DNA from 3 places in the Rhodococcus sp. NPDC127527 genome. Region 1 is predicted to be linked to each of the others. Evidence: riboswitches for the same ligand, from Rfam matches in the RefSeq annotation. Region 1 holds a riboswitch; each other region holds the start of a gene.
What was found. A riboswitch is a leader RNA that binds a small molecule or an ion and turns the genes downstream of it on or off. The one in region 1 is predicted to bind thiamine pyrophosphate.
Positions count from the first base shown of each region.

Region 2: linked by a shared signal. The riboswitch ahead of thiO (glycine oxidase ThiO) and the one ahead of ACFVH2_RS04900 (purine-cytosine permease family protein) in region 1 are both predicted to bind thiamine pyrophosphate.
Region 3: linked by a shared signal. The riboswitch ahead of thiC (phosphomethylpyrimidine synthase ThiC) and the one ahead of ACFVH2_RS04900 (purine-cytosine permease family protein) in region 1 are both predicted to bind thiamine pyrophosphate.

Region 1 covers NZ_JBHXVP010000002.1:408,369-414,723, reverse strand. The annotation lists gene ACFVH2_RS04915 (ABC transporter ATP-binding protein) at 15-845, opposite strand; gene ACFVH2_RS04910 (hypothetical protein) at 919-1,533, opposite strand; gene ACFVH2_RS04905 (TenA family protein) at 1,530-2,135, opposite strand; gene ACFVH2_RS04900 (purine-cytosine permease family protein) at 2,132-3,493, opposite strand; TPP riboswitch at 3,485-3,595, opposite strand; gene ACFVH2_RS04895 (peptidyl-tRNA hydrolase) at 3,647-4,411, opposite strand; gene serB (phosphoserine phosphatase SerB) at 4,408-5,628, opposite strand; gene ctaD (cytochrome c oxidase subunit I) at 5,750-6,355, opposite strand, start outside.
Region 2 covers NZ_JBHXVP010000004.1:353,118-359,472, forward strand. The annotation lists gene ppk2 (polyphosphate kinase 2) at 1-833, opposite strand, end outside; gene ACFVH2_RS10290 (thiazole synthase) at 910-1,668, opposite strand; gene thiS (sulfur carrier protein ThiS) at 1,673-1,891, opposite strand; gene thiO (glycine oxidase ThiO) at 1,892-2,980, opposite strand; TPP riboswitch at 2,977-3,088, opposite strand; gene thiE (thiamine phosphate synthase) at 3,115-3,822, shown strand; gene ACFVH2_RS10310 (NUDIX domain-containing protein) at 3,920-4,789, opposite strand; gene ACFVH2_RS10315 (hypothetical protein) at 4,962-6,314, shown strand; gene ACFVH2_RS10320 (glutamate ABC transporter substrate-binding protein) at 6,311-6,355, shown strand, end outside.
Region 3 covers NZ_JBHXVP010000004.1:343,587-349,941, forward strand. The annotation lists gene ACFVH2_RS10225 (peptide deformylase) at 1-108, shown strand, start outside; gene ACFVH2_RS10230 (GNAT family N-acetyltransferase) at 101-1,051, shown strand; gene ACFVH2_RS10235 (exodeoxyribonuclease III) at 1,083-1,898, shown strand; gene ACFVH2_RS10240 (hypothetical protein) at 1,895-2,596, opposite strand; gene ACFVH2_RS10245 (GNAT family N-acetyltransferase) at 2,703-3,068, opposite strand; gene ACFVH2_RS10250 (GNAT family N-acetyltransferase) at 3,232-3,576, opposite strand; TPP riboswitch at 3,734-3,858, shown strand; gene thiC (phosphomethylpyrimidine synthase ThiC) at 3,850-5,526, shown strand; gene thiD (bifunctional hydroxymethylpyrimidine kinase/phosphomethylpyrimidine kinase) at 5,523-6,355, shown strand, end outside.

The sequences.
Region 1 (6,355 bases):
ATCCCGAAGTGGGGTCAGCGGCGGTGCTGGCCGGGCAGTCGCGCCCGCCTGGCGAAGAACCGTCCGTCCACCCGGTCCAGGGCGATGGACTGACTGAACGCCTCGGTCAGGTTCTCCGCGGTGATCACGTCGTCGATCAGGCCCTGCGCGACCACCTGCCCCTCCTTGAGCAGCAGCGCGTGGGTGAAGCCCGGCGGGATCTCCTCGACGTGGTGGGTGATCAGCACGGTGGCCGGCGCATCCGGATCGGCCGCCAGGTCCGACAGTCGCGCGACGAGTTCCTCGCGGCCGCCGAGGTCCAGACCGGCGGCCGGCTCGTCGAGCAGCAGGAGTTCTGGATCGGTCATCAGGGCGCGCGCGATGAGCACCCGCTTACGTTCGCCCTCGGACAGGGTGCCGTAGGTGCGGTCCGCCAGGTGCTCGGCGCCGAGGCTCTCGAGCATCTCCACGGCGCGCGTGGTGTCCATCTCCTCGTACTGCTCGCGCCAGCGTCCGAGCACCGCGTAGCCGGCCGAGACGACGAGATCGCTGACGACCTCGTCGGCGGGCACCCGGTGCGCGAGCGCGGACGAGGACAGCCCGATCCGGGGTCGCAGTTCGCTGACGTCGACGCGTCCCAGCGTCTCGCCGAGCAGGTTCGCGTGACCGGAGGTCGGGTGCACCTCGGCGGCCGCGATCCGCAGCAGCGAGGTCTTGCCCGCGCCGTTGGGCCCGAGCACAACCCACCTCTCGTCGAGTTCCACCTTCCAGGTGACGGGACCGACCAGGGTGACACCGCCGCGGCGGATGAGCACGTCGTCGAAATCGATGAGCAGATCGGGATCAGGTTCGGGCACGGCAGCCATCCTCTCTCACCGGCGCCGCCCGCACACAACGGGAGCCGTCCGCGTGTCGGGCATGCCCGACCGCACTTGCGGGTCAGCGCGTCAGATCGTCCCAGAACTGCACCTCGAACTCGGCGACCCGGCCGAACGCCGCCCGCTGCGCCGGCGTGGGCTCGCCCGCACCCAGCAGCTCGCCGAGGTCGGCGACGTAGTCCGCGAACGGCGGCGCGCTCCAGTTGTCGATGAAGGAGCGGTACCGCGAGTCGGCGGCCGCGGCGCGCTCGCGGACGGTGGTCCACGCGTCGAGGTACGCCTTCTCCACGCCGTAGAGCACCGCCGAGGCGATCTCGTAGCCGTCGTGCAGGCTGGCGAGCATGAACGAGGTGTACGACGCGCAGCCGAGGCTGGGCCGGTACCCGTCCCGGTCGAGTCCCCGGGCGTCGAGTTCGTCGCGGAAGAGGCCGAGTTCCGGTGTGAGAGCGGCGATCCCACCTGCGAGGACGTCGCGGGACCGTTCGTCGGGTGCGAGGGTCAGCACGCCGGCGAGGAAACGGCGGAACTCCACCACGAACGCGTGGTCCTCGAGCAGCCAGCGGTCGAACGACTCGGCGGCGAGCGTGCCGTCGGCGGTGGCCAGGACGAAGGGGTGCTCGGCCAGGCGCCGCCAGCGCTCGGCCTCGCCGTCGACCAGTACGCGGGCCCGGCTCATCGCGCGTCCCAGAACGCGAGTTCGTGGCGCATCGCCGACATGAAGGCCGCCTCCGCGACCGCCGGGTCGGGGTCCGCCTCGTCGAGCATCGCCGCACACCGGTCGGCGAGCGCCGCGAATCCCGGATCCGCGTAGGTGTCCACCCAGCGGCGGTAGCGGGGATCGGCGGGCGGGTGCTCCGCGAGCGCGATACCGAGCTGCGAGTACCCCCACATGCACGGCAACAACGCCGCCAGCCCGCGACCGTAGTCGGACGCCGCGTCGAGCAGGAAGCCCGTGTAGGCCTCGCACTGCGGACTCTTGACCGCGGAGTCGAACCGCGCGCCAAAGGGTTCGGACAGCTCGCGGTGCAGGCTCAGCTCCTCGTGCAGGGTCGAGTGCGCGAGATCCACCAGGTAGCCGAGGTGACCGTCGGGCGCCTGCCAGGCCAGCCGCGTGAACACCCGGGTGTAGTCGAGCAGGTACAGGTAGTCCTGTTCGAGCCAGCTGCGGAACACCGCCGGGTCGAGGTCGCCGCGCGCGATCCCGGCCACGGTGGGATGCGCCAGCTGCTGCGCCAGCAGCGGCCGACCGAGCTCCTGCAGTCGTGTCGAGAGACTCACGCCCGCACCGCCTTTCGGGCACCGATGAGGCCGATCACCGCGGTCAGCACGCCGGCCACGATCAGCGAGGCCAGCGACGCCGACCAGCCGGCGGACGGAATCCCCAGCGAGGACTGCAGATTCGTCCACCATTGCGTCCATCCCGCACCGAATCCGGTGAAGTAGGTCGGCGTGACGAGCTGGTACACCACGAACCCGACCGCCCAGGGCACGAGCATCCCCCACCGCGAGGGCGCCGACTCGGACACGTCCCAGACACCCCGCTTGATCAGGTAGAACGAGACCAGGAAGGTCGCGGTCAGCGGCACGAACACGGCACCGATCAGGAACAGGAACGGCTCGTAGCTGTAGGCGTCCACGCTCAACGCGAGCAGGGTCGCGACGGCGCCCACCCCGACGACCAGGTACCGGCGGTCCAGCGAGGGCCGCAGGTTCTGCGCGCTGATCGCGGTGGAGTAGATGTTCGCGAACGCTTCGTCCATCTCGTCGGCGACCAGGATCAGCAGCGCGACACCGGCGAGCGGGAGCACGAGCAGACTGCCGATGATGTCGAATCCCGGTTCGAGGCCGAACGCCACGAAGGCCAGCACACCGAGCGCGAAGAACGCCACGGTCGCCCCGCCGTATCCGATCGTGGCGCCGAGGAACGCGGCCCGCGGGGAGCGGGAGTGCCTGGCATAGTCGGCGGCCAGCGGCACCCAGGAGATCGGCATCGCGATCACCAGATCCACGCTGGTCCAGAATCCGGAGAAGTTGCCGTCGGTGAGCGAGGGCAGGTCCCTCATCAGCACGTTCACCAGGAGGTACACCGTCGATCCGATCGCGGCCCACACGGCATACCTGGCGAGGATGTGCACGACCTTGAGCGGGCGCAACGCCATCAGCGTGGCGAGCACGCCCGCCACGAGCACGAACGGCCAGCGCTGCCACCCCGTCAGCCGGGCTGCGGCCTCCGCCATGACGAACACCTCGAAAGTCGCCCAGCCGACACACTGGACGAGGTTCAGCACCGTCGGCAGGGCGGACAGCTTGCTTCCGAGCAGCCCGCGCATCATCACCATTGCGGGGGCGCCGACGGATGCGCCGGCGGACGCGGTCAGACCGAGCAGCGTCGAACCGATCAGCGCGCCGACGACCACCGCGAGCAGGGTCGCCAGCAACGACTGTCCCTGCAGCACGGTGTAGGTCGCCGCGACCGGGAGCAGCAGCGAGATGCCGAGATTCCCCCACAGGCCGACCTGGGCTCCGAGACCCAGAGTGCGAGTGGGGTTCTCGTCGAGAGTGAAGGACGGCTCCGAGGACTCGACCGAAACCGAACCCGGGGACGACTCCCCGGGTTGTGAACGCACAACAGACATCGCGCTGCTCCCTACGCCGGAATGACCCGGATCAGGTGTGACGGTCGGAGCAGCCGTGCTCCCTCTCAGCCCTACGACGCCAGGGCTCCCGTGCTGGACGCGCTCACCTTAAGCCGATCCGCAGCTCTTTACCAAGCCCGCCCCCTGCCCGCGTCAGACGTGCGCGATCACCGTCGTCGACCCGGGCGCCACCTCGGTGAAGCCGGCGTCGCGCACCGCGACCGCCCGACCCGCCGCCAGCTCGCCGACGAGCGTCGACCACCGGTCGGGGTCGGCGTCACGCACCGCGCACCGGAAGCCGTCGCGGGCCCACAGCCAGGCCCGCTCGGCGGTCATCGCGCCCGCCAGGATCATGGCGGCGTGACCGACCTGCGCGGCGGCCTTGCCGACGGTCATGCCGAGCGAGCCGTCGACCCACAGCACGACCGTCCCGTCGTGTGGATCGTCGGGACGGTCGTGGTCGAGGTCGGTGCCGCCGATCTGCAGCTTGCGAATTCGGGGGTCGAGCGCACCGACCGGTCCCGGCACCAGGGCACGTGCCTGCGCCCCGCCGACGTCGGCGGTGACCCCGTCCACCGCCTGCGCGGCCAGCCATTGCGCACCCCGGGCCCGTCGCGCGACCTTGCGGATGCGCGCACCGGTCCAGGAACGGTAGTCGGCGCTCCACGGACCGGGCTCGCCGTCCTCGCCTGCACCGACCCGCTCGTCGAGGCAGAGCGCGACCGTCGCCGTCGCCGCGGCCGCCAGCAGGGCACTGCGGGCGGGCGGGGCGGCCTTGGGGATGTGCAGCACCAGGGGCATCGCGAGCACCAGCGACGGGTCCTCGGGATCCGGGCGGTCGCCGTAACCGGCGGCCAGCACCGCGTGGCGGGCCCGGAAACCGGCGTCTGGCCGGGTCTCCGGAACCCCTTGTGTCACAGTGGGACCCGACGTACCAGACCGTCCGCTGCGTCGGCCGCCTCGACCTCGTCCCGGGTCACGCCGAGCACGAAGAGGACCGCGTCGAGGAACGGGTGGGACAGGGCCGTGTCGGCGACCTCTCGCAGGGCGGGCTTCGCGTTGAACGCCACGCCGAGACCCGCGGCATTGAGCATGTCGATGTCGTTGGCGCCGTCGCCGACCGCGACGGTCTGCTCCATCGGCACTCCGACCTGGGCGGCGAACTTGCGCAGCGCCACCGCCTTCGCGGCCCGGTCGACGACCGCGCCGATCACACGGCCGGTGAGCTTGCCGTCCACCACCTCGAGCGTGTTCGCCTCGACGAAGTCCAACTCCAGGTCGTGCGCGAGCCCCTCGATGACCTGACGGAAACCCCCGGAGACGACCCCGCAGTGGAAGCCGAGCCGGCGCAGGGTGCGAATGGTGGTGCGGGCACCCGGGGTCAGCTCGAGGTCGCGGCCGACCTCGTCGATGACGGAGGCGTCGAGGCCGGCGAGCACGGCGACGCGCTGGTGCAGCGACTCGGCGAAGTCGATCTCCCCGCGCATCGCCGACTCGGTGACCGCACGGACCTCGTCCTCCTTACCCGCGCGGGCGGCGAGCATCTCGATGACCTCACCCTGCACGAGCGTGGAGTCCACGTCGAACACGATGAGCCGCTTGGCTCGCCGGGCCAGGCCCGCGAGCTCGATGGCGATGTCCACGCTCTCCTCGACCGCGACCTCCGCGAGGGCGGTGCGCAGGGCTCCGTTGGCGTCCGCTCCGCTGTCGGCGGCGGTCACCATCAGCTCGAGCCCGGTGAGCGGGTAGTCCGCGATGCCGCGGATGGAGTCGATGTTCGCGCCCTGCTTGGCCAGTTCGCGGGCGATCTGCCGCAGTGCGCGGGCGGTCACCGGGCTGCCGAGCACGACGACGGCGTGGGTGGACGGCGCGGGCTTGGCGCCGGCGTCGGACCCGATCTCGACGTCGACCGACATCCCGACGGTCGCCATCGCGTCCTCGAGGGCCTCCTGCAGGGCCTCCGGGTCCGACGGGCAGGACACCAGCACGCCGAGCGTGAGGCGCCCCCGGATCACCACCTGCTCGACGTCGAGCAGGCTCACACCGTGGCGCGCGAGCGCCGCGAGCAGAACCGAGGTGACGCCGGGACGGTCCGGTCCCGTGACCGTGACCAGGACCGTGGTGCCTGAACCCACCGAGAACTCCCTCCATCCCGCGAATGCCGCCGCGGGGTCGTGATCCATTGTGCCAACCACAGTATTTCCCAAACGCAAGGCCCCGCCCGAAGCTCGGGCGGGGCCTTGTGTGTGGTTGTGACTAGTGCGCGTCCTCGAGCACCTTCGCCGACTTGTCGCCGTGGCCGGGTCCGACGTGCGCCTCGGCGCGCATCCGCTCGACCATGTGCGGGTAGTGCAGCTCGAACGCCGGGCGCTCCGACCGGATCCGGGGCAGCTCGGTGAAGTTGTGCCGCGGCGGCGGGCAGGAGGTGGCCCACTCGAGCGAGTTGCCGTAACCCCACGGGTCGTCCACGGTGACGATCTCGCCGTAGCGGTAGCTCTTGAAGACGTTCCACAGGAACGGCAGCGTCGAGGCACCGAGGATGAACGCGCCGATCGTGGAGATGGTGTTCAGGGTGGTGAACCCGTCCGAGGGCAGGTAGTCGGCGTAGCGACGGGGCATGCCCTCGTTACCGAGCCAGTGCTGGACCAGGAACGTGGTGTGGAAGCCGATGAAGGTGGTCCAGAAGTGCCACTTCGCGAGGCGCTCGTCCATCAGGCGCCCGGTCATCTTCGGGAACCAGAAGTAGATGCCGGCGTAGGTCGCGAACACGATGGTGCCGAAGAGCACGTAGTGGAAGTGCGCGACGACGAAGTAGGTGTCGGTGACGTGGAAGTCGATCGGCGGGCTGGCGAGCAGCACGCC
Region 2 (6,355 bases), on a different contig from region 1:
GGGGTGCCGACGACCCGTGGGTTCTTGTCGGTGTAGTCGAACCGCGACAGCAGCCAGCGCATCGCCTCGAGTCGCGCCCGCTTCTTGTCGTTGGACTTGACGATCGTCCACGGCGCGTGCGGGGTGTCGGTGTAGAAGAGCATGTCCTCCTTCGCCTCGGTGTAGGCGTCCCACTTGTCGAGGCTGGCGAGGTCGGTCGGCGACAGCTTCCACCGCTTGACCGGGTCGGTGCTGCGGGCGACGAACCGCGCGTGCTGTTCCTCGCGACCGACCGAGAACCAGAACTTCACGAGACGAATACCCGACTGCACCAGCATCCGCTCGAATTCCGGTGCGGAGCGCGTGAATTCGAGGTACTCGTGCGGTGTGCAGTAACCCATCACCCGCTCGACACCCGCCCTGTTGTACCAGGACCGGTCCATGAGCACGATCTCACCGCCCGACGGGAGGTGCTCGACGTACCGCTGGAAGTACCACTGCTTGCGCTCACGCTCGGTGGGCTTCTCCAGCGCCATCACCCGGGCGCCACGAGGGTTGAGGTGCTCGGTGAGCCGCTTGATCGCGCCGCCCTTGCCCGCCGCGTCCCGACCCTCGAAGATGATGACGATCTTCTCGTCGTTCTCCTTGACCCACGCCTGCAGCTTCAGCAGCTCGATCTGCAGGGTCCGCTTGCGCCGCTCGTACTGCCGCCGGGTCATCTTCTTGTCGTAGGGGTACCCGTGCCGCCACGGCGCGTCCGGACCGTCGTCGCTCCGTATCCGTCCGGACTTGCGCAGCAGCTCGTCGATCTCGTCGATCTCGGGCGTGACGTCGACCTGCTGGGGCTGCGCCATCTCGAAATCGGGACCGGCACCCTGGCCGTCTGAGTTCCGAAGATCGTCCACCTTTCGAGACTACCTCCGGATCGGGTCAGAGATCGGGCGAGGAAGCCTGCGCCCAGAACCGCTTCGGGATCCGGCCCGCGAGCCGAGCCGCGCGACCGGCGACCACCGCGGACGCCATCGCGGTCGCCATGAGCGCGGGGTCCTTCGCCCTGGTCACCGCGGTCGCGAGCAGCACGGCGTCGCACCCCAGCTCCATCGCCAGCGCGGCGTCGCTCGCCGTCCCGATGCCGGCATCGAGGATCACCGGCACGCCCGCCGACTCGACGATCATCTCGATGTTGTGCGGGTTGCAGATGCCCAGCCCGGTGCCGATCGGGGCGCCGAGCGGCATCACCGCCGCACAACCGACGTCCTCGAGCCGACGGGCCAGCACCGGGTCGTCCGTGGTGTACGGCAACACGGTGAATCCGTCGTCGACGAGTTGTTCGGCGGCGGAGACCAACTCGATGGCGTCGGGCAGCAACGTCCGCTCGTCCGCGATCACCTCGAGCTTGACCCAGTCGGTCTCGAGCGCCTCGCGCGCCAACTGTGCGGTGAGCACGGCCTCGGCCGCGCCCCGGCACCCCGCGGTGTTCGGCAGCGGTGCGATCTTCAGCGTGGTCAGCAGGTCGAGCACCCCGGTGCCGCCGGCCGCGTCGATCCGCCGCATCGCGACCGTGGTCAGCTCGGTGCCCGACGCGACCAGCGCCTCCTCCAGCACCGCGAGGTTGGCCGCCCCGCCGGTGCCCATGATCAGGCGCGAGCCGAAGGTGCGCCCGGCGATGGTCAGCTGGTCGGTCACCATCGGGTCAGCCACCCTGCACCGCCGTGAGAATCTCGATCTCCCAACCCTTTTCGACCGGACTGCCCCAGGACGTGCGCGGGAACACCGTGCCGTCCACCGCCACCGCGATGCCCTTCTCCGGCAGTCCGAGATGCGCGAGCAACTGGGCCACGGTCAGCTGCTCGGACAACTGGTGATCCTCGCCGTTGACGGTGATACCGATGTTCACCGGTGCGTTGGTCATCTACTTCCTCGCTCTGTCGATCGACGCCCCGAGCCCGGCGAACCGGTCCGGGGAACAGGTCTTGGCCTCGGGCAGCGGAGTGCCCGAGAGTTCGGCGACCACCGCGTCCGCGGACAGCGGCGTCAGCAGGATGCCGTTGCGCCCGGCCCCGGCGGCCAGGACCACCCGGTCCGACACCCGGCCGAGGATCGGCAGGTTGTCGGGGCTCATCGGCCGCAGCCCGGCGGCGGTCTCGTGCAGTTCGTACTCCCCGATGCTCGGCATCAACGCCTCGGCGTCCGCGATCAGGTCGCGCACCCCGGCCACCGTGACCTGGGTGTCCTCGCCGGACTCGTGCTGTGTCGCACCGACGACGATCCCGTCGCCGCGCGGCACCAGGTAGACCGGCCGGCCGTGCACGCTGCCGCGGATGGTGCGGGTGGGGGCGGGCGCGACTCCGGGACGACGGTGCAGGCGCAGGATCTCGCCCTTGACCGGGCGCACCGGCAGTCCGGGCCACAGTCGCGCGGCGGCCGTGCCCGCGGCGATCACCACCTGATCGGCGTCGAGCGCATGGACGTCGGTGACGGCCTGCGGGGCGAACGTCACGCCCGCGCCCTCGCAGGCCCCACGGAGCGCGCGGACCAGGGCACGGTTGTCCACGGCGGACTCGGTGGCGGCGAGCAGGGCCAGTCGGATGTTCGGGGCGAGCGAGGGCTCGGCCGCACGGATCTCGGCACGCGAGAGCAGGTCCAGGTGGTACCCCTGCGTCTCGAGCCATTCCGCGACGCGGCGCAGGTCGGCGGCGTCGGCGGCGTCGAGCGCGACCGTCACCGAGCCGTCGGAGGTGAAGAGGGACTCACCGGTCAGCGACTCGAGTTCGCGACCGAACTCGGGCCACCGCTCCAGCGACGCGGCCCCGGCGGCCAGCACCGCGTCCTCGCCGGGCCAGCCCTCGGACAGCGGCGCGAGCATGCCGCCGGCCACCCAGGATGCACCCGACGCCACCGCCGGGTCGTGGACGGTGACGGTCCAGCCTGCCTTGGTCGCGCGCCACGCCACCGACAGTCCGATGGCGCCGCCACCGATCACCGCGACGGTTCTGCTCACAACTCCACCTCACTCCCTGCGCCGGCATGATCCGGGTCAGGTATGACGGTCGGGGCTCGCGAGCCCCCTCTCAGCCCCGCGTCCGCCGGGACTCCCGTGTCACTTCGTTCACGGTAGAGACTACCGTTGAGGTCGTGCATCCCTCGCATTCCGGTAAGCACCTGACCCCACGGGAACGCCTCGCGAGCGCCCGCCTCTACCTGTGCACCGACGCCCGCCGTGAGCGCGGCGACCTCGCCAAGTTCGCCGAAGCCGCGCTCGCCGGCGGGGTGGACATCATCCAGCTCCGTGACAAGGGCTCGCCGGGTGAGAAGAAGTTCGGCCGGATGGAGACCCGCGAGGAACTCGGCGCGCTCGCCGAGCTGGCGGCGGCGTGCAGGCGGCACGGCGCGCTGCTGGCCGTGAACGACCGCGCCGACCTCGCGCTGGCCGCGGGCGCCGACGTGCTGCACCTCGGGCAGGGCGACCTGCCGGTGCACTACGCGCGCCGGATCGTCGGCCCGCAGGTGGTCGTCGGCCGTTCGACGCACAGTCGCGCGCAGGCCCAGCTGGCGGCGATCGAGGACGACGTCGACTACTTCTGCACCGGTCCGGTGTGGGCCACGCCCACCAAGCCCGGGCGCACCGCGTCCGGCATCGAGCTCGTGCGCTCGACGGCCGAGTCGTCACCGACGATGCCGTGGTTCGCGATCGGCGGCATCGACGAGCATCGGCTGCCGGAGGTGCTCGACGCCGGGGCCAAGCGCATCGTCGTGGTCCGCGCGATCACCGAGGCCCGCGACCCCCAGGCCGCCGCCCGCTCCCTCGCCGACGCCCTGGCCGTCAACGCCGCCGCCCGCTGACCCTCCCCCGCCGACCCCCAAGCCCCGTCGGTCTTCCCGAATGGCCCATTCGGTCGGTCAGAGTGAACGAATGGGCCATTCGGGAAGGAACCCCGGGTCAGTCGAGCCAGGCGAGGACGGTCGACGGCGAGAGCCGCAGCACCGTCTCGGGCAGCCGGTCGCGCAGGCCGCGATCCGCGGTGACGACGGCGGTCAGCTCGTCGGCGAACCCGGTGAGGGTGGTCGACGCCGGGCGACCCGACGCCAGCAGCGCGAGTGCGTCGTCCCCGCTGCCGGGCGCGACGTGCACCGGAACCCGGGCGTCCACCCCGGCGACCGCGCCGGCCTGTCCCTCGAGTACCGCCTCGACCCTCGGCAGCCAACCGAAACCACCGCCAGGCAGTTCGATGGTGCGCGGCAGGCTTCCGGCGAGCGCGGCCAGCAACTCCCCGGTGGCCCCGACCCGGTCGCGCCACCACCCGTTGGGCCGCGATCCGAGCACGTTCGCGGTGTCGAGCAGCAGCCGTACCGGCGCCGCGCGCAGCGACGGCCAGCTGGCCGCGAACCCCGGATGCAGGGGCAGGTCCTCGACGCGGTCCTCGGGCACCCAGCGCAGCTCGGTGCTCTCCCCGTTCGGGACGGTGTCCAGCGCGGTCTCGGCATCGGCGATCACCGTCGTGTAGGTCCAGCCTCCCCCGGCTCGGGCGGTCACCCGTTCGGCCCGCACCTGCACCAGGTCGGTGGCGATGCCCGCCTCCTCCTGCGCCTCGCGAACTGCCGCGTGGGTGGTGCTCTCGTGCGAGTCCCGGGCGCCGCCGGGCAGTGCCCACGTGCCGCCCTGATGACTCCACTGCGCCCGGTGCTGGAGCAGGACCGCCGATCCACCGTCCTGCGCGGGCGCGCGCAGCAGCAGCCCGGCCGCACCGAACCGCCCCCAGTACCGGCTGCCGTCCTCGCTCGTGGCCCAGCCGTCCCCGTCACCGCGCATCGACTTCGCTCACCTACTCCAGATCGTGCCGCGCCGCACCAAGTCGGCCCCTCGCGTGTCCGCCACAACTGTTCGCCGTCGAACTTAGCCAGTCGTGGATCCCAAAGCGCGGTTACTGCTTATATGCTGCCCTTTGTCGGGCACTCGGGCCAGATAGAAGGGGTGCAGCACAGTGGCTGTTCGAGTTGCGCCTTCGACCGAGCCGCTCGGCGACACGCCCGCCCCGACCACGGAGCCGCTACCGCCGCCGAGCCGGCCCGCACGGCTGCGCGCGTTCAGCCGCACCACGCCCGCGAAGATGGTCACCCTCGGTGTCGGACTGATCGCCCTCGCGCTCCTGTCCGGCACCGTCGGCGCCGCCCAGGTCGCCGACCGTCAGCGCACCCTCGACACCCTGCTCACCCAGGTCGAACCACTCGCGAACGCGTCCCAGCACCTCTACAGCTCGCTGTCCATCGCGGACGCGGCCGCGACCACCGCGTTCCTCGCCGGCGGCATCGAGCCCGCCGCCGTCCGCGACCGGTACACGCAGGCCGTCGGCGACGCGGGCCAGGACATCGTCGACGCGTCCGTGGGTGTCGCGGCCGACGACGGGACCGCGCACGCCCTGTTGACGCAGCTGTCGGTCGGGCTGCCGGTGTACACCGGCCTCGTCGAGACGGCGCGCGCCAACAACCGCACCGGGTACCCGGTGGGGTCGGCGTACCTGAGCGAGGCCTCGTCGATGATGCAGACCACCCTGCTGCCGCTGGCCGAGCAGTTGCACAACGAGCAGTCCGACCGGGTGGTGCAGAGCCAGGACGAGTTCGCCCGGCCGCCGTGGCTGGCGATCGCCCTGCTGGTGCTCGCCCTGGTGGCCCTCGTCGTCGCCTCGCTGCTGCTCGCCCGCTGGACCCGCCGCCGACTGAACCTGGGCCTGATCGTCGCCGCGGCCGCGATCGCCGCCGCGGTCTGCTGGCTGGTGGCCGCGGGGCTGGTCTCGGCGACGGCCACCGCGCACGCGCTGGACGACGGCGCCCGACCGCTGACCGATCTGACGACCGCCCGCATCCTCGCCCAGCAGGCCCGCGCCGACGAGACGCTCAGCCTGGTCCGGCGCGAACTCACCGGCGTCTACGACCAGCAGTTCGACGACCACCTGACACGACTGAAGGCACTCCTCGACCAGTACCCGCACGGCGGCCGGGTGGACGTCAGCACCGATCAGGTCGCGGCGACCGCCGCGGCCCGCACCGCGTGGGCACAGGCGCACCAGCGTTTGGTCGCGATGCTCGGCAGCGGGGACTGGAACGGTGCGGTCGCGGTGGCGGTGGGTACCGGGGACCGCGATTCGGCGACCTACTTCGCCGCCGCCGACGCCGAGCTCAGCAAGGCGATCGACACGGCGCGAACGCAATTGCGCAACAACGTGGACCGCGCCGTGTCCACACTGACCGCACTCGCACCGGGCGTTCTGGTGCTGGCCGCCCTCGCCGCGACCGGAGTCGTGGCCGGACTCCTGCCCCGACTGCGGGAGTACCAATGACGAAGACCGGAACCCGAAGGCGGGCAGCATTGTTCGCGGTG
Region 3 (6,355 bases), on a different contig from region 1:
CGCAACGCACGCGCAGCGAAGAAGACGATCAAGCGGGCCGGCTGGGGCGTGCCCGGGCAGAGCTGGGTCCCCGGCACGGTCGAGGATCCGTTCGGCCACGATGACTGACGCCGCACTCGGCGGCAGGGTCGTCCTGCGCTACAAGCTTCCGCCCGGCTATCCGCAGCCGCTGACGGACATCATCGGTGAGTTGGTCTCGCTGACTCCCGCGGTGGTGGTCCGCGCTCCGGACGGCCGGGTGGTGCAGGTCTCCCCCGACCAGGTGGTCGCGCTCAAGGCACTCGGCGCCCGCCCGGTGTTGACGAGGGAGATCCGAGCCCTGGAGTTGGCCGCGGCCGACGGCTGGCCCGGCACCGAGCAGACGTGGGTGAACGGGTGGCTGGCCCGCTTCGGCGACGGCTTCACCCGACGCGCGAACGCCGCGACCCCGTTGGGCAAGGCGGACCGGATCGGGGATCTCTACACCGGTGACACCCTCGAACGGCTGCGCGCCTGGTACGCCGACCGAGGCCAGCGTTTGCAGCTGCTGCTGCCCGACCGTCTCGGCACCGCACCGGACGGCTGGGAGGTCTCCGACGAGGTCCAGGTGATGGCCGCCGACATCGCGAATCTGATCCTGCCCGAGGGTGATTCGCTGGTGACCGTGGCGGACGCGCCGGACGAGCGCTGGCTGCCGCTCTACCACTACCGCGGCGAGTCGCTGCCCGCATGCGCGCCGGCGGTGCTCGGCGCGGTCCGTGACGGCAAGGTCGGTTTCGGCGCGCTCGGCAGCCCGGACACCGAACTGCTCGCGATCGCGCGGGCGGCGGTCACCGAGGCGCCGGACGGGCGGCACTGGGTGGGCCTGGCCGCGGTCGAGGTCGCCGCCGAACATCGGCGACGCGGACTCGGGTTGCTGATGTGCGCGGAGATGATCCGCTGGGGACGCGACAACGGCGCGACTCACGCGTACATCCAGGTCGAGGCGGACAACGACGCTGCCATCGCGCTCTACCGCACCCTCGGGCTCATCGATCACCACCGCTACCGATACGCGACCGCCCCCGATTGAACCGGGTTCGCCGCGCACTACGCTGCCTGGCATGCGACTGGCGACGTGGAATGTGAACTCGGTGCGGGCCCGGACGGACCGGATCGTGGACTGGCTGGCGCGGACGGAGACGGACGTGCTGGCGATCCAGGAGACCAAGTGCCGCGACGACCAGTTCCCCACCGACCGGTTCACCGACCTCGGCTACGAGGTCGCGCACGTGGGGCTGAGCCAGTGGAACGGGGTGGCGATCATCTCGCGGGTGGGGCTCGACGACGTGCAGGTCGGGTTCGAGGGACAGCCCGGATTCGCGAAGGCCGCCGCCGACAGCCTGGACATCGCCACCCCGGTGGTCGAGGCCCGGGCGATCGGCGCGACCTGCGGCGGGGTGCGGGTGTGGAGCCTGTACGTCCCCAACGGTCGCGAGCTGTCCGACCCGCACTACGAGTACAAGCTGGACTGGCTCGCCACCCTGCGTGACGACGCCGTCAAGTGGCTCGCGGACGACCCGAACGCCCAGGTCGCCCTGGTCGGCGACTGGAACGTCGCACCGACCGACGAGGACGTGTGGGATCCGGCCCTGTTCGAGGGCAAGACCCACACCTCGCAGCCGGAGCGGGACGCATTCCAGGCCTTCGTCGATGCGGGTTTCTCCGACGTGGTCCGGCCGTTCACGCCCGGCCCGGGCGTCTACACCTACTGGGACTACACACAGTTGCGCTTCCCGAAGCGACAGGGCATGCGGATCGACTTCCAACTCGCCTCGCCCGCACTCGCCGCCCGGGTGACCGATGCGTCGATCGACCGCGAGGAGCGAAAGGGCAAGGGCGCCAGCGACCACGCGCCGGTGGTGGTCGAGCTCGCCTAGCGCGGGCCGCCCGGCCAGGCGTCGGCGACGCCGCGGCGAAGCCGCAGCAGTTCCGCAGCGAGCAACAACGCACCGGCGGCAAGCACGGCGCCGTGCGCGACCCGCATCCACGGCGGTCCGAAGAACTGCGGGACGAACAGCGCGAAGCCGACGGCGAGCGGGATCCCGCTCCACCGGGCGAGCACTCCCGACCGCCAGATCGCGACCGCCGCGGTGACCGTGCCGGCGGCGACCAACACCAGACCGAAGGCGAACATCGTCATCTGCGTACCGCCGCCCCGCACCTGCACGACCAGGTCGAGCAGGTCCGGCGAGCCGTCGCCGAGCGCACGGACACCGACCGCGTGCAGGGCGAAGTCCTCGGCGCCGTAGTACGGGAGGGTCAGGCCGACGCCGACCCAGGTCACGACGGTGGCGGCGACGCCGATCCGATCGGCGGGCGTGTCACGGAGGACCTCCCGCAGCGCCTGCATCGCCAACCCGAGCAGCACGAACCCGAGCATGCCGAATACGTGTGCGGCGATCCAGCCGCCCGACGCGTAGGCGTGGGCGCCGTCGAGAGTGGTCTCGTTCAGGTAGTCCGAGTAGGGCCGGACGGCGGGGTAGAGCAGGAACAGCAACCCGGAGGCGCCGAACAGCGCGGCCGCGGCGGTCGCAACCCCACGTCGGGTCTGCGGTCGGACGGTTGTGTCGATCATGGTTCGCTCCCCACCTCGAACGAGAGCAGCGCTCTCTGTTCAGAGCAGTATTCACCCCCATGCCAGGCATCGCAAGAGCAGTGCTCTCGAATTTCAGGGAGGGCCGTCAGTCGGCGTCGACCAACCCCAGGAACTCCGTGTGCGTGCCGAGGTACCGCTGGACGTAGGTGCACACCGGCCGCAGTCGCCAGCCCCGCACCCGCGACTCCTCGAGCACCTCGCGAACCAGGATCGCCGCCCACCCGCGCCCGCCGAAGTCCTCCTTGACCACGGTGTGCATCAAGGCGATCACCTCGGGATCGCCGCCCTGCGGGTCACCCGAGGGCGGCGCATCGGGATCGTCGCGTCCGCTTCGGTAGCCGAGGATTCCCACCAGCTCGTCGCCGACCCACAGGTCGAAGCGTGAGTGCGACGGATTGTCCTCGACGCGCGCGAGCGCCGGGTCCGCTGCCGCAACGACGGGCGTGCTCACCGCCGCTACCTGGACGTGATGTCGCTTGAAGATGTGATCCACATCGCAATGCAAGCAGCCCCGGCAAGATCCCGCCGCCGCACAGCGAACCCCTTGCCTGTTTGTCGCCCAGACTTCTTCGAATCGTGGCCGAATCGGCACAATGCAGGCCCGGAACCGGCGGTCAGAGCGGAGCGAGCATGTCCTGATACTGGGGATTGTCGGCGATGAACCGCTGCAGATAGGTACACACCGGGCGCACCTTCCAGCCGTATTCGCGGGCCGCATCGAGTGCGCGCTGCACCATGACCGCGGCCAGCCCGCGATGGCCGAAGTCCTCGACGATCACCGTGTGCATGAACGAGACGACGGGCGGCCCCGACCGCCGACCGACACGAACACCGGCCCCCGCGTTCGTGTCCAACTCGTAGTAACCGAGAATGCCGACGAGATCGCCGTTCAGCCGGAGCTCGAACCGGCTCTGACCAGCATTGTTCGACACCTCCGCGGTCGGTGAATCCGCAATCATGAACCCGTCTCCCTACCCCGCCCGTAACCAAAATGTGATCCACACCACTATAGGTCAGCCGGCGGACATTGTGAGGGGGATCACTCGAATCCCGTCCAGCTCGTGGACTCGGACTGGCGCAGTGCACGGGGCCCGGTCTAGGGTCGGCGCCGACAACTACACAACCCACGGGGGCTCGCACCAGCGGGCTGAGAGGACGGCTAGCTCTTCGGAGCGATCAGGGCCGTCGACCGTCGAACCTGACCGGGTAATGCCGGCGTAGGGAGAGCACGCATGAGGGACACCTCTGTCACCACCAGCACCGTCACCACCGGCCCCATCGAGGGCAGCAGCAAGCGGTATCTCGACGTCGACGGGCTGCGAGTGCCCGTCCGGCGCGTCCAGTTGAGCAACGGCGAGCATCTGGACCTGTACGACACCTCCGGCCCGTACACCGACGCCGGAGCCCACATCGATCTCGAGGCGGGCCTGCCGAAGACCCGCGACGGCTGGACCAAGCCCGACGCCGTCGACATCGGGGGCGAGCGTGGCGACGGGAAGTCCACCCCCGTCCGCACCCAGTTGGCCTGGGCGCGGGCCGGGATCGTCACGCCCGAGATGCGTTTTTGCGCCGTCCGCGAGGGTGTTGCACCGGAGGTCGTGCGCGAGGAGGTTGCCGCGGGACGAGCGGTGATCCCGGCGAACCACAAGCACCCCGAGTCGGAGCCGATGGTCATCGGCAAGCGGTTCCTGGTGAAGATCAACGCGAACATCGGCAACTCCGCGGTGACCTCCTCCATCGCCGAGGAGGTGGAGAAGATGGTCTGGGCCACGCGCTGGGGTGCGGACAACATCATGGACCTGTCCACCGGCAAGGACATCCACCAGACCCGCGAGTGGATCCTGCGCAACTCCCCGGTGCCGGTCGGCACGGTGCCGATCTACCAGGCACTGGAGAAGGTGAACGGCGACCCGACCGCGCTGACCTGGGAGATCTACCGCGACACCGTGATCGAGCAGTGCGAGCAGGGCGTCGACTACATGACCGTGCACGCGGGTGTCCTGCTGCGGTACGTCCCGCTGACCGCCAAGCGGGTCACCGGGATCGTCTCGCGGGGCGGCTCGATCATGGCCGCCTGGTGCCTGGCCCACCATCGGGAGTCGTTCCTGTACACGCACTTCGAGGAGTTGTGCGAGATCCTCGCGCGCTACGACGTGACGTTCTCGCTCGGCGACGGACTGCGTCCGGGATCGATCGCCGACGCGAACGACGAGGCTCAGTTCGCCGAGCTGCGCACCCTGGGCGAGCTGACGAAGATCGCGAAATCGCATGGCGTGCAGGTGATGATCGAGGGACCCGGCCATGTGCCCATGCACAAGATCGTGGAGAACGTGCGACTCGAGGAAGAGCTCTGCGAGGAGGCGCCGTTCTACACCCTCGGACCGCTCGCCACCGACATCGCGCCCGCGTACGACCACATCACCTCGGCGATCGGTGCGTCCATCATCGCGCAGGCGGGCACCGCGATGCTCTGTTACGTGACGCCGAAGGAGCACCTGGGACTGCCCAACCGCGACGACGTGAAGGTCGGTGTCATCACCTACAAGATCGCCGCGCACTCGGCGGATCTCGCGAAGCAGCACCCCCGGGCGCAGGAACGCGACGACGCGCTGTCCAAGGCGCGCTTCGAGTTCCGCTGGCGCGACCAGTTCGCGCTCTCGTTGGACCCGGACACCGCCCGCGAGTACCACGACGAGACCATGCCGGCCGAGCCGGCGAAGACCGCGCACTTCTGCTCGATGTGCGGACCGAAGTTCTGCTCCATGCGGATCTCGGCGGACGTGCGTGAGTACGCCGAGCGCAACGGACTGACCGATGCGGCGGCGATCGAGGCCGGAATGGCGGAGAAGTCGGCGGAGTTCGCGGGCACGGGAAGCCAGGTCTACCTCCCGGTAGTGTCCACCTCGTGAAGTTCCTGCCCCTCACCCCCGACGGCCAGACGCCGATCCGCGTCCTCACCATCGCCGGAACCGACTCCGGCGGCGGCGCCGGCATCCAGGCCGACTCGCGCACGATGGCGATGTGCGGCGTCCACGCGTGCGTCGCGGTCGCGGCGGTGACCGTGCAGAACTCGGTGGGGGTCAGCGGGTTTCACGAGATCCCGCCCGAGATCGTGGCCGACCAGGTGCGGTCGGTGGTCGGCGACATCGGGGTGAGCGCCGCGAAGACCGGGATGCTGGCCTCGACGGCGATCATCGAGTCCGTCGCACGGGTGTGCGGCGAGGTCGGGATCGGCAAGGGGCAGGCCGTGCCGCTGGTCGTGGACCCCGTCTGCGCGTCCATGCACGGCGACCCGCTGCTGCACGCGGAGGCACTCGACGCGGTCCGCAACACGCTGATCCCGATCGCCTCGCTGGTCACACCGAACCTCGACGAGGTCCGGCTCATCACCGGCATCGAAGTGGTCGACGACGCGTCCGCCCGCCGGGCCGCGGAGGCCCTGCACGCGCTCGGCGCACAGTGGGCACTGGTCAAGGGCGGGCACCTGCGCACGTCGACCGAGTCCACCGACCTGCTGTTCGACGGGGACCGATTCCACGAGTTCACCAGCCCGCGGATCGACACCGGCAACGACCACGGCGGCGGCGACACCCTGGCCGCCGCGATCGCCTGCGCGCTCGCGCACGGGTACTCGATGCCGGCCGCGGTGGAGTTCGGCAAGGAGTGGGTCACCCGCTGCCTGGCGGCCTCCTACGACCTCGGCGCCGGGCACGGCCCGGTGTCCCCGCTCTGGCGCCT